DNA from 3 places in the Photobacterium damselae subsp. damselae genome. Region 2 is predicted to be linked to each of the others. Evidence: predicted binding sites of a transcription regulator. Region 2 holds the regulator's gene; each other region holds the start of a gene.
What was found. Region 2 encodes CRP, which controls carbon source genes, mostly activating them, when cyclic AMP is high. Its sites were predicted from a motif close to TGTGANNNNNNTCACA; they were not measured.

Region 1 (4,292 bases), 840 kb from region 2:
CCTGACTATAGGGCTTGAATCTAGCGATATAAAGCCACATATATAAAGGATATGTTTTTCTGTTTTTTATTTTCATATCAAATAGATAAACATTTAATCATACAGACTGAATAAATAGATGGTTCATCCTAGCAAATCTGAATTTTTTTGCTAACAATCAACTAACTGTAATGGGTCAATTATTTATTTAGGTTTGTAGTTCGTGCGACATTTTTCACTTTTTTCACCCTTTTAATGCGCACATAACGATACAACCTGTAATAAATGCAGGGAAAGCATTAAGGATTTATATGATAACTCACGTTGGCATTATCGATCAGGATCCAGTAAGACTGATCACCCCCCTTCTTGATCACGGTGTACCCGCAGACAAGATGATTTTTATTGGTATTGAAAACCAGTATGAGCAATACGAACGTCTCGCTTCCATTCTAACTCCACGCAATATTAAGGTTGAGTTTTTTGAAGTGCCTGATGTCATCAATATTGCAGCAATTCGCAGTCGGTTAGAAGAATTAGCGGCACGATTAAAAGATACCAGCGGTGAGATTTGGTTTAATGCCAGTTGTGGTCTTCGCCATCGATTACTGTCTGCTTATGAAGTGTTCCGTACCTTCCATTGGCCCATCTATGTTATCGAGCCTTACAGTGATGAAATGTGCTGGCTCTACCCTTCCGATAGAGAACAACAACAAGTTGAAGACCGTATCCAACTAACAGATTACCTAACTATTTTTGGTGCGCGTAGTGAGCTGCCAGAGCACAATATTCCTGACTCTTTAAACGAGCAATTATGGGAGTTGGGTCAACGTTGGGCAAGTTCCGCACTCGAGTTAGGCCCAGGTCTTGCGACACTAAACTACCTAGCAACAACATGTCGTAAAGAACAAAAATTGGATGTTGAGCTAAGCGAAAAACAGCAAGGCTATAAAGAGTTAGGTACATTAATTGCTGACCTTGAAGAAACCGGAATGGCTCATTACCATGAAGGTATTCTGACCTTTAAACACGAAGAAGCTCGCCGCTTTGCTAATGGCGAATGGCTAGAGAACTTAGTGCACCTAACTGTTCGAGCTATTCAAAATGAACTGCCAACTATCCAAGATCATTCGTTAGGCGTTCAGGTTTATCGTAAAATTGGTGATCGCGAAGTTCGCAATGAACTGGATGTGGCAACGATTGTTAATAACAAACTACACATTATTGAATGTAAAACAAAAGGCATGCGTGAAGACGGTGATGATACGCTTTATAAGCTAGAATCCCTTCGAGATTTATTAGGTGGTCTACAAGCTCGTGCCATGTTGGTAAGTTTCCGTCCACTGCGTCATCATGACCTAGTTCGTGCTCAAGATTTGGGACTTGCCATTATTGGTCCTGATCAACTAGGCGATTTACAAACCCATTTGTATGAATGGCTAAAAGGTGCCGGTGGCCAAGCGCATAATATTGCGTAATAAAGAAATCAAAAACGGGAGAGTCTAACTTTCCCGTTTTTTATTACTGACAACAAAAAGCCGATGTTATAGCTACTCATTAAAAGCGTATAACATCGGCTTTATTAGTATTTGATAATGCTCTGATAGCGATTATTCAGCTAGCATGCGACGTGCAGCATCAACAACAACTTTAATTGATTTAGCTTCAGTCTCTTTTAAAGTTGCGTGATCTGGGATCTCTTTTTGAGTACGGTTAATAATTACACCCGCAACACAACCCGCGCGTAGACCTGAACTTGCACACATAGTTAATAGTGTTGCAGATTCCATCTCAAAGTTCAGAACACCCATTTCTTGCCACTCTTTCATTGAGCCTTGGAAACGGCGAACAACACGACCAGTGAATGTGTCATAGCGCTCTTGACCTGGGTAGAAAGTATCGCTTGATGCAGTAACACCAGTATGAACGGTTAAACCTTCATCATCACAAGCATTCTTCATTGCAGTTGCCACATCAAAGTCAGCAACAGCTGGGAATTCCATTGGTGCAAAGTGTAGACTTGCGCCATCTAAACGAACAGAACCAATAGTAACGATCATATCGCCGACGTTGATATTAGGCTGAATAGCACCAGTTGTACCAACACGTAAGAATGTACGAACACCTAATTGTGCAAGTTCTTCCACTGCAATCGATGTTGATGGACCACCGATACCTGTAGAACAAACAACAACAGATTTACCATCTAATTTTGCACGGTAAACAGTGTATTCACGAGAGCTAGCAAGAAACTCAGGCTCATCCATAAGATTAGCAATTTTTTCAACACGAGCTGGATCGCCTGGAATGATAGCAAGCGTTGCGCCATTAAGATCAGCTTGATTCACGCCTAGGTGGAAAACTTTGTTGTCAGACATAATCTTATCCTTTTTTGTCTTGCCGCTCTGAGGTAGGTACAGAAATTATCGGCTCATGAATTATGATAATTTTCGACAGTGTTTAGTCACAAATAATTATGAGTATAAGCACTCTCGAAACTTGTAAAAAGCAGAAAAAAGATACACTTTACTTGGCATCTTTCCTCTCAAGAACATGTCATAACCATAGCTGATAGATTCAGAGAATTAAGTGATAAAAATCACATATAACGAAACATTTTTATTTTCAGATTTCAACTTTTAGTGATTTAAATCACGCTTTAACGTTTGCTTTTGTCGTGTATCACAAAATTAAGTCATATCAAGTGACAACCAATTCAGCTCTTTTTAGACAAAAACTTGTTCATTTCAGTCAAATGAGCACTCATTATTTTAAGCCGTAAAAATCTCTAGAGACAAAAAAGCGGTACCTTTCGATACCGCTTTTAGTTAATGGCTAAACCATCATACTTTTGATTTAAATTTTAATAGCCTTAATGCATTTAATGTAACTAATGCTGTAGCGCCACTATCTGCTAAGACCGCGACCCAAAGACCGGTAAATCCAAGTAAGGTCGTTACCAAAAACAGAGCTTTTAAACCAAGTGCCAATGTAATGTTTTGACGAATATTGGCCAGTGTTGCACGAGAAAGCTCAATCATAACGGGCAGTTCAGCCACTCGGTTATGAGTCAAAGCGGCTTCAGCTGTTTCAAGAGCAACATCAGTACCGCCCCCCATCGCAATACCAATTGAAGCTGTTTTCATTGCTGGAGCATCATTGATGCCATCACCAACCATTGCAACATGGGCTTTTTCTGTCGCTTTACGAACCTCTGTTACTTTGTCTTCAGGCAATAAGCTGGCTCTAAAGTCCATATTACCTAACTCACTGGCAATTGCTTGAGCCGCCCTTGAGTTATCACCGGTTAGCATTAAAGAGCGAACGCCGAGTTTTTCAAGCTTTCGTACCGCATCAATAGCATCTTTTCGTAAATTATCTCGCCAAGCAATAAGTCCTACCGCATGACCATTACGAACAGCAACCACTAATGTCTTTCCTTGTGATTCTAATGCAAGAGCCTGTTCTTTCTGATTGTCTGAAAGTTGAATGTCTTGTGGCAGACGATCTGCGGCACAAAGCATAAAATGATCGCCTTCTGTCACCCCTTGGATGCCTCGACCAACAATGGCTTGACGCTCATCAGCTTCAGACAGGGGTAAAGAGCGTTCTTTTGCTAAATTAACAACCGCCATAGCCAGTGGATGTAATGATCCCATCTCAACAGCTGCTGCTTGGCGTAGTAATTTATCATCGTCGCCATCCCAACTAACGGCATCAGTCACAACAGGTTTACCCTCTGTTAGAGTGCCTGTTTTATCAAAAGCGACCACTTCAACATGACCCAATTGCTCTAATGCTGCTCCACCTTTAATTAGCGCACCATGACGAGCAGCAGCAGCTAAACCCGAGGTAATAGCGGCAGGCGTTGAAATAACCAATGCACAAGGACAAGCAATAAGAAGTAGCGTTAAACCTTTATAGATCCATGTATCCCATACCCCACCAAAAAATAGCGGTGGTACAACAATCACTAACGCAGCAAGACCAATCATCGCAGGGGTATACCAACGACTGAATTTATCTAAGAAGCGTTCTAACGGAGCCTTACGAGCCTCGGCATCTTCAATAAGATGAAGAATACGATCAATGGCATTTTCACCTTGCGCCGAGATGATGGTCAAACGCACGACTTTATCCACCACCATACAACCAGCCATCACTTTCTCGCCCAGTTGACGCTCAACAGGAACAGATTCCCCTGTTAATGCACTTTCATCAAAACTAACAGAAGATGTTAAAATTTGACCGTCGGCAGGTAAGCGTGAACCAGGAGCGACTTCGATGATATCACCCGGTTTTAATTCACTGGC
Region 2 (4,292 bases):
ATGGGCAGTGGGACTACTTTGTTGCCAATATTCGAGCCGGTATTGTTAATCGTAATCGACCATTAACCGGAGCCAGTGGCAGTGCTCCATTTGGTGGGCTTGGTGCCTCTGGCAATTTACGTCCGAGTGCATATTATGCCGCGGATTATTGCGCCTACCCGATGGCCTCCGTTGAAGGGGATGATGTCGAATTGCCTGAGCAGTTACTTCCCGGAATTGTGCTACCTTAAATAGAATCCAAGTGATATCAAGGAGTCGATATGGAGCGAGCCCAATTGTTATTTTCCCAGTTGTGGCAAGATTACATTACCCGGTTATGTCCTTCTGCTGAGAAAGTTCAGCAGTTGCTGACAGAAGATGATCCTCTGATGAACGATCATATTGCTTTGCGCACCTATAACTTGCCTCGTTGCGGGTTAGATCGGGTAGCTGCAGCTTTTATCGCGGTAGGATATGAGCCAAAAGGTCAGTATAAGTTTGAGGAAAAGAAACTGTATGCTGAGCACTTTGAACATCCAAATCCAGTTTTGCCCAAGGTTTTTATTAGTGAGCTCCAGTTAGGGCAGTGTTCTAGCCAATTACAACTGTTGGTACGCAAACTGTTAGACCAAGTTCCCCATGGCTATTTTTCTAACTCAATGTTTTTATCCCAAGGAAGACCGTGGACGTTGAGTTATCAAGAATATCAAATGTTAGCTCAAGAGAGTGAATATGCAGCTTGGGTAGCGGCCCATGGTTTTGGCGCTAATCATTTTACCGTCAGTATTAATCCACTGGAGCAATTTACTGAAGTGGCGGAAGTGAATCATTATCTGACTCACAATGGTTTTGCGATTAACCAAGCTGGTGGCGCAGTAAAAGGTAGTGCTGCATTAATGTTGGAGCAATCTTCAACCATGGCAGATAAAGTTATGGTGGAGTTTAGCGATGGGAAGCAGCTAATACCGGGTGGTTTTTATGAGTTTGCTAAACGATATCCGATGGCAAATGGCGATCTCTTTTCTGGATTTGTAGAAGCTTCAGCCAATCGTATTTTTGAAAGCACTTACCAAAGTAATGAGAATTGATGAGGTATTAGCTTAGGTTGGTAGTATTTGGACGACTGAGTATGATTTAGGTGCGGTGGCGTTTTCCGTACCTAAATCATTTGGACTGAAGTTAATTAATATTAGCGTTCAAGAGGGGTTGCCCAATAAGGCGTTTCTTCGCTAAATGATCGAGCTTGCGGCGGTTGCTGAGAGAGAAGATAGCGACGGGAAGTAAATCCTGTCATTTCTACAGTAGCAGGAAGATCCATAATGATGGCGGTTGCCGGACTCTGTCCATGGTCGGTGAAGCGTTCAATATCCATATATCACACTCAATGCTTAAATTATTGGTTCGCATTAACTGTAGCAAAACTTTTCTTTGCTGCAAGTGAAGAGTCTGTGACAGTGGTGGCTATTTAGGCACAAAAAAACCGCATAGTAGAATATGCGGTTTTTTTTGTATCTCGTGAGCTATAAAGCTTAACGAGTACCGTATACAACGATGGTCTTACCGTGAGCAGAGATTAGATTCTGCTCTTCTAGCATTTTCAGAATACGACCCACTGTTTCACGAGAACAACCAACGATTTGGCCGATTTCTTGACGAGTGATCTTAATCTGCATACCGTCTGGGTGAGTCATTGCATCTGGCTGTTTAGCCAAGTTTAGCAATGTCTGAGCGATGCGACCTGTTACGTCAAGGAATGCAAGGTCACCCACTTTTTGGCTAGTCACTTGTAGACGACGAGCCATTTGCGCTGAAAGACGCATTAAGATATCTGGGTTCACTTGAATTAGTTGGCGGAACTTTTTGAAAGAGATCTCAGCAACTTCACATGGGGTTTTAGCACGAACCCATGCAGTACGCTCTTGACCTTCTTCAAATAAGCCTAGCTCACCAATAAAGTCACCTTGGTTTAGGTAAGACAGGATCATCTCCTTGCCTTCTTCATCCTTGATTAACACCGCAACAGAACCTTTCACAATGTAGTAGAGAGTTTCTGCTTTCTCACCCGCGTGAATCAAAGTGCTCTTTGACGGGTACTTGTGAATGTGGCAATGGGAAAGAAACCACTCAAGAGTTGGATCTGTTTGAGGTTTACCTGGAACCATATTTATAACTTCCTCTGCATTTGTTGCCTAACAACGCATTCCTTTTAAGTCTAAGGGCCAAAGGACTACTCGTTGACAGGGTATTCATATCGCTGCAATTTGCAAGCTTCTTTGAATAGTTACAGAGTGTATCCTTTTTCTTTGGGTTTTTCTTGATATTAATCTAACGGAGTCGCTCATTTTGTACTCATAAGTGTGCACATGATCACACCGTTAGCAGTTAATTATAAATTGCTTAATATTTCATCACAAAACTTTGGTTGAAAGTGTGCTACAAGTCATACTTCATTTTGCGACGCTGGCTTAAATTTAGAGGTTTACACCTGCTGTTTTATCATCAAGAATGAGGTTTAAAACGTATATTCTGTCTGAAAATGGAGTCAAAGATGCAGTCACGAGTGAAATGGGTTGAAGGGATGACGTTCTTAGGTCAATCAAGCTCAGGCCATAGTGTTGTGATGGATGGTAATGGTGGTGATAAAGCGCCAAGTCCAATGGAATTAGTCTTAATGGCAGCAGGTGGTTGCAGTTCTGTTGATGTGGTTGAAGGATTAAAATCAGCAGGACAAAAAATTACAGCTTGTGAGGCTCAAATTTCAGCGACTCGTCGTGAACAAGCGCCTCGTCTTTTTACACAAGCTAACTTACATTTTGTGGTGACAGGCGTTGATCTTGATGAAGCATTAGTCGCTCAAACTGTAGCTAATTCTCTAGAAAAATACTGCTCTGTCTGCTTGATGCTAGGTAAAGGCGTTGAGTTGACTCACTCCTACCAAGTGGTTGCTGCATAAGCTTTGTTATAACTATGGCGAGAATCTTTATCTCGCCATACGGTTTTCTTTAGCCTATTTTTCCTTTTTCGATCAACTGCTGTAATAGTGGTCGCATGATCAATTCCATCGCAAATCCCATTTTACCGCCAGGTACAACTAAGGTGTTATGGCGAGACATAAAGGCACCTTGGATCATTGCCAATAAATAGGGGAAATCGACATTTTTCAGCCCACGGAAACGGATTACAACAAAGCTTTCATCGAGTGTTGGTATGCCTTTGGCGCTAATAGGGTTTGAGGTATCAACCGTGGGGACTCGCTGAAAGTTGATATGGGTTCGAGAAAACTGAGGGGTGATATAATTGAGGTAATCATCCATCGAGCGAACGATAGATTCTGTGACTGCTTCTCGTGAATGGCCGCGATCTCGGGTGTCACGGACTATTTTTTGAATCCACTCTAAATTTACAATGGGCACCATGCCGATCAGTAGATCCACATGCTGAGCAACATTGATATCACCATCAACCACACCGCCATGTAACCCTTCGTAAAACAGGAGATCTGTGTTCTCTGCCAGTTGTTGTTTAGGGGTGAACGTTCCAGGCATTTGATTATAAGGAACCGCCTCATCAAAGGTATGAAGATAACGACGATACTCCCCAGAGCCATCTTCGCCATACTGCTTAAAAAATTGTTCAAGTAGGGGAAAGTCGTTGGCTTGAGGCCCAAAATAACTGATATGTCGACCTTGTTCTTTTGCTTTACGGATTTCGACATCCATTTCAGGACGGGTGAAACGGTGAAAGCTATCACCCTCAAGCCATGCCGCTTTAATGTTCATCATATTAAACATTTTACGAAACGCTTCTGAAGTCGTTGTCGTACCGGCTCCTGATGAACCAGTGACAGCGATAATGGGATGTTTGGCTGACATAAGTTCCCTGCATATCCTTTTGCTATAGTTGGCTATTTATTAACAACATGTTAAGGAATATGCAAGGAGAGGGGCTTTTTTTCGCTGTGATTTGCCACAGCACGCATATAACAGAAGAAATTTATTTTCGCTATCAGCAAAGTTGAGAGCGCAATTTAATATCAACAGTCTCATGAAGCTCAGAAAAAACAATGACCGCTTCACCATGTTCTAATTGTTGACGAACATGAGCCACTTTATCTGCAAGGCTTAACTCTTGTTCGCCATAGTCGGTTCCTTCTCGCAGAACAAAATGTTCAATCAAGTTGGTGAGTGTCTCACTATCAATTTGTTGCCAAGGAATAATCATTACAACTTGCCACTAAAGAAAACATTAGCAGATTATAGTATTAAACCTGACTACCATGCGATGATTGTTTGTTTAAGGCTAATTGCTCCGTA
Region 3 (4,292 bases), 820 kb from region 2:
CCAAATTTGAGCAAGACTACCCATTTGTTGAGATTGAAATTTTAAATGCAACTGAAGATGAAATTGTCTCTTTACTCAATTCAGGCCGGGCGCAAATAGGGGCTCTACTTCAACTTGATACGCTACCTCAGGAAATTGAAGCGTACGGTATTGGTAGCTTGGCTATGGTCTGTATTGTGGCTCCTTCTCACCCATTAGCTCGCAAGTCACAAATTGATTGGCCCGACCTTATTACCCATCGCCAAATTGTCCTATCTGGTCGTCATCATCAACATAAGCGTTGGCAAGTTTCTGATTCAATATGGAGTACGGAAAGTGCCATTAGCGCAGTGAACTTAGTGATGGGAGGGATTGGCTGGACTGTGGTGCCTTTAGATATGGTGAAAGATTTAATTACCGCAAATGTGCTAACACGCCTTCCATTGAGTTTTGAAGGGCAAACTTGGCATCAAGGTGTTGATATTGTTTGGACTCGTTTACATCCAGCAGGTCCAGCTGCACGTCAATTGCGGTTATATTTAACCGAGGCTAGGCTGAGTTAACAGATAAAGTAACGTTCTAAAATAGCGGCGGTAAAATTGGTTTTTAAGTAGAAACCTCGAGGCAGTGTTTTGATTGGCTGACCATTAGCACCATAGGCTTCAGTTAATGCTTTGCTATTGGCTGCTTTAGGACGTAATTGTAGAACTTCTCCGTGGCGTGCGGTGATCTGCTCTACTTGCCCTAAGACAATCATATCCATTAACTCTTCCCAATCTTGCTGTAATTGCGCTTCTTCTTGTGCTGATGGACTCCAAATCAAAGGAGAACCAACATGCCTATCTGCTAGGGGTAAATCGCGTTCACCTTCAACGGGTATCCACAATACACGCGCTAATTTGTGCCGAATATGGCTTTGCTGCCAACTGAGCCCTTGAACACCAATTAACGGCGCAACACAAACAAAAGTGGTTTCTAGTGGTTTGCCACTATAGCCAATCGGGATGGTTTTTAGCTCAATGCCAAGTTCGGCAAAATCAGGGACGGGTTTACTGCCAGCACTGGCCCCTAAGTGCCATTCGAGCAGTTGACCCACCCAGCCTTTATCTCGACGAAGATCAGGAGGGACAGCGATTCCTGCTTGATGTGCTAATTCTCCCAGGGTCAGACCTGCCAACTCTTGGGCTCGTTGTAATAGTTCATTTTCAGATAAAGGGGTGGGGCGCATGATAAAAATCTATGTAGCAAATAAGACCATAATGGTAACACGAATAGGATACTGACAAATAATGGCACGATATATTGAAATTGTTGACTTAGGATCCCAAGAAAAAGATATCCACAGGCAAAAATAAAAATTATCATCAAAAAACAGATACTGGCTGTTTGAACAGTGGTTTGAGTGGTTATTGAGCGCGTCACTGTGTTTTTTTTATTCAAAAGTTTAGTGGTATTGTGGATAAAGATAAAGTTGGTCGATCTTTGACCGATCCGTTTTTTGTTCGTTAGGATCTTTTATAATCAAACTGAGTTATATGATTGTTTTTGTTATAAGGCTATGTTTTTAAAGTTTATTATTAAATATTCTCGTGTTTTTTATTCATGATTCTTGAATGGTGATGTCGTTAATTTGGGCTTGAAATTGAGTTTCTACACAAATCTATCCACAGAAAGAGTGAATAAATGTGGGATAGGTCTCATTTGGATGTTCATAAAGTTATATGAAGTGTGAAGTTATCCAGAAAGTGCGGGGAATGTAGGAAAAAAGAGTTATTAATTAGAATGTTTGTTTACCCTTACCCACATTATGTGAAAAAATCGAGGTAATAGATATTTATAATTGAGGTCGTCCAGTGATTGATGGCGATGGATACCGTCCTAATGTAGGAATTGTTATCTGCAATAGCCGCGGCCAAGTATTCTGGGCTCGACGATATGGACAACACTCTTGGCAGTTTCCACAAGGTGGCATAGACGATGGTGAAACACCAGAACAAGCTATGTATCGCGAACTGTATGAGGAAGTAGGACTAACGAAAAAGGACGTAAGAATTGTAGCATCTAGCCGCCATTGGCTACGTTATAAATTACCAAAGCGTCTAGTTCGTTGGGACTCAAAACCTGTTTGTATCGGGCAAAAGCAGAAGTGGTTTTTGCTGAGCTTGGAATGTGATGAGTCCAAGGTCAATATGCAGCGAGGAAACACACCAGAATTTGATGGTTGGCGTTGGGTCAGCTATTGGTATCCGGTGCGTCAGGTGGTGTCATTTAAGCGTGATGTTTATCGTCGTGCATTAAAGGAATTTGCAGCTCTTGCGATGCCTTTTCAAGAGCGAAAAGAACGTAAGTTTAAACGCAAAAACCGCCGCAACTAAATTTGGAAGAGGCAATAGCGATAGAAGGAATTAATTTGGCATGCTGGCGCAGTTACGCGAAATTGTTGAAAAAGTAGTCAGTGCATCTAATCTTATTGATGCACTTGATCAATTGGTCATTCAAACGTGTCTTGCGCTCGATGCAGAGTGTTGCTCTATCTATATTGCCGATCATGGCCGCCGAGAATATACCTTAATGGCGACCAAAGGCCTTCATAAGCAAAGTGCCCATGTTGCACTAAAATTTGATGAGGGCTTAGTTGGGCTTGTTGGTCGTAAAGCTGAGCCTGTTAATGTTGCAGATGCTCATAATCATCCTGAATTTAAACACCTACCTGATATTGGCGAAGAGAGGTTTGCTTCTTTCTTTGGTACGCCAATTATTCACCAACGCCAAGTTCTTGGAGTTTTGGTGATTCAACAACGCTGTTGTCGAGTTTTTGATGAGAGCGAAGAATCTTTTATGGTCACCTTGGCCGCTCAAATTGCCACTATTCTTGCCCATGCGAAAGCGCAAGGTATGTGGCCACGTCAACGTCAGGGCATGCACTATACTGGTGTTGTTGCTTCAACTGGGATTGCCGTTGCAAAAGCGTGGTGGGATGACACGCAACCTCAGTTGGAGTCGGTACAGCCAGCTTTTGCCGCAGATATTACTCAAGAGCAAGAGCGACTCTCGATTGCAATCGATAAAGCCAGTGCTGAGTTTCGTCGCCTGCGTAAACGTTTTGATAATGAGCTACAAAAAGAGACGCTAGCCATTTTTGATCTGTTCAGTCATCTACTCAATGATCCTATGTTGAGAAAAGATCTGTTTGCCAAGATCAACGCAGGTGATTTAGCTGAATGGGCTGTGCGTCAAGTCGTTGAAGATTATTCGGCTCGTTTTGCTCAAATGAGAGATGAGTACCTAAAAGAGCGAGCCCAAGATTTACGTGAATTGGGGCAGCGCCTGCTCTATTTTCTCTCCCATGATGAAGTGGTCGAGCAAAAATGGGATGAGCCGATTGTCTTGTTAACGCGAGAGCTAACCGCTGCCATGTTAGCAAGTATTCCTACCGATAAATTAGCCGCTGTTGTTGCTCAAGAGGGGGCTGCTAACTCTCATGCGGCTATCTTATCGCGTACTCTTGGTGTCCCTGCGATCATGGGGGTTGATTTTGTTCCTGAATCAGCACACAACAAGCGAGTTATTGTTGATGGTTATCGGGGCGAATTTACCGTACAGCCTAATCGTTTAGTGCTAAAAGAGTATCGTCGCCTCCTTAAAGAAGAACAAGAACTGACGCAAATTGTTTCTGAAGAGTTGGCTCGACCGGCAATAACATCAGATGGATGTAAGGTTCAAACGTACTTGAATACGGGGTTAAACTCTGAAACTTGCCAAAATTTAAAAGCTGGCATCGATGGGGTTGGGCTTTATCGAACCGAAGTTCCTTTTTTATTACAGCACAGCTTTCCCTCTGAAGATGAACAACGCAGCCAATATCATACGATGTTGACAACCTATGCTCCTATGCCTGTTGTGATGCGAACGCTCGATATCGGGGGAGATAAACCATTACCTTATTTGCCAATAGAAGAAGATAATCCTTTTCTTGGTTGGCGAGGCATTCGTTTTACTCTCGATCACCCTGAAATTTTTACGATTCAAGTTCGAGCTATGTTGCAAGCAAGTATTGGGCTGAATAACTTAGATATTTTACTTCCGATGATCTCTAGCGTTGGCGAAATTGAAGAAGCCAAAGAGTTAATCGATAAAGCTTATCAAGATGTGTTGCTGCAAGCTCAAGGTCGGGGATTGTCATTATCTTATCCTCGTATCGGCATTATGATCGAAGTGCCGTCTATGCTGTATCAGCTAGATGCACTACAAGGACGAGTCGATTTTATCTCGGTTGGAAGTAACGATTTAACTCAGTATTTGTTAGCGGTTGA

Region 1: a site for CRP is predicted at 2,568-2,583, ahead of udp (uridine phosphorylase). Genes of this name have one in related genera too.
Region 3: a site for CRP is predicted at 1,664-1,679, ahead of rppH (RNA pyrophosphohydrolase). Genes of this name have one in related genera too.

Annotation. Positions count from the first base shown of each region.
Region 1 covers NZ_CP146970.1:2,187,491-2,191,782, forward strand. The annotation lists gene WAX86_RS09750 (Card1-like endonuclease domain-containing protein) at 291-1,457, shown strand; gene udp (uridine phosphorylase) at 1,590-2,357, opposite strand; gene WAX86_RS09760 (zinc/cadmium/mercury/lead-transporting ATPase) at 2,823-4,292, opposite strand, start outside.
Region 2 covers NZ_CP146970.1:3,027,787-3,032,078, reverse strand. The annotation lists gene astD (succinylglutamate-semialdehyde dehydrogenase) at 1-230, shown strand, start outside; gene WAX86_RS13940 (DUF1338 domain-containing protein) at 261-1,067, shown strand; gene WAX86_RS13935 (hypothetical protein) at 1,169-1,351, opposite strand; gene crp (cAMP-activated global transcriptional regulator CRP) at 1,509-2,141, opposite strand; gene WAX86_RS13925 (OsmC family protein) at 2,528-2,932, shown strand; gene WAX86_RS13920 (phosphoribulokinase) at 2,982-3,851, opposite strand; gene WAX86_RS13915 (YheU family protein) at 3,985-4,200, opposite strand; gene WAX86_RS13910 (hydrolase) at 4,241-4,292, opposite strand, start outside.
Region 3 covers NZ_CP146970.1:604,170-608,461, forward strand. The annotation lists gene WAX86_RS02750 (LysR family transcriptional regulator) at 1-542, shown strand, start outside; gene mutH (DNA mismatch repair endonuclease MutH) at 539-1,207, opposite strand; gene rppH (RNA pyrophosphohydrolase) at 1,833-2,354, shown strand; gene ptsP (phosphoenolpyruvate--protein phosphotransferase) at 2,395-4,292, shown strand, end outside.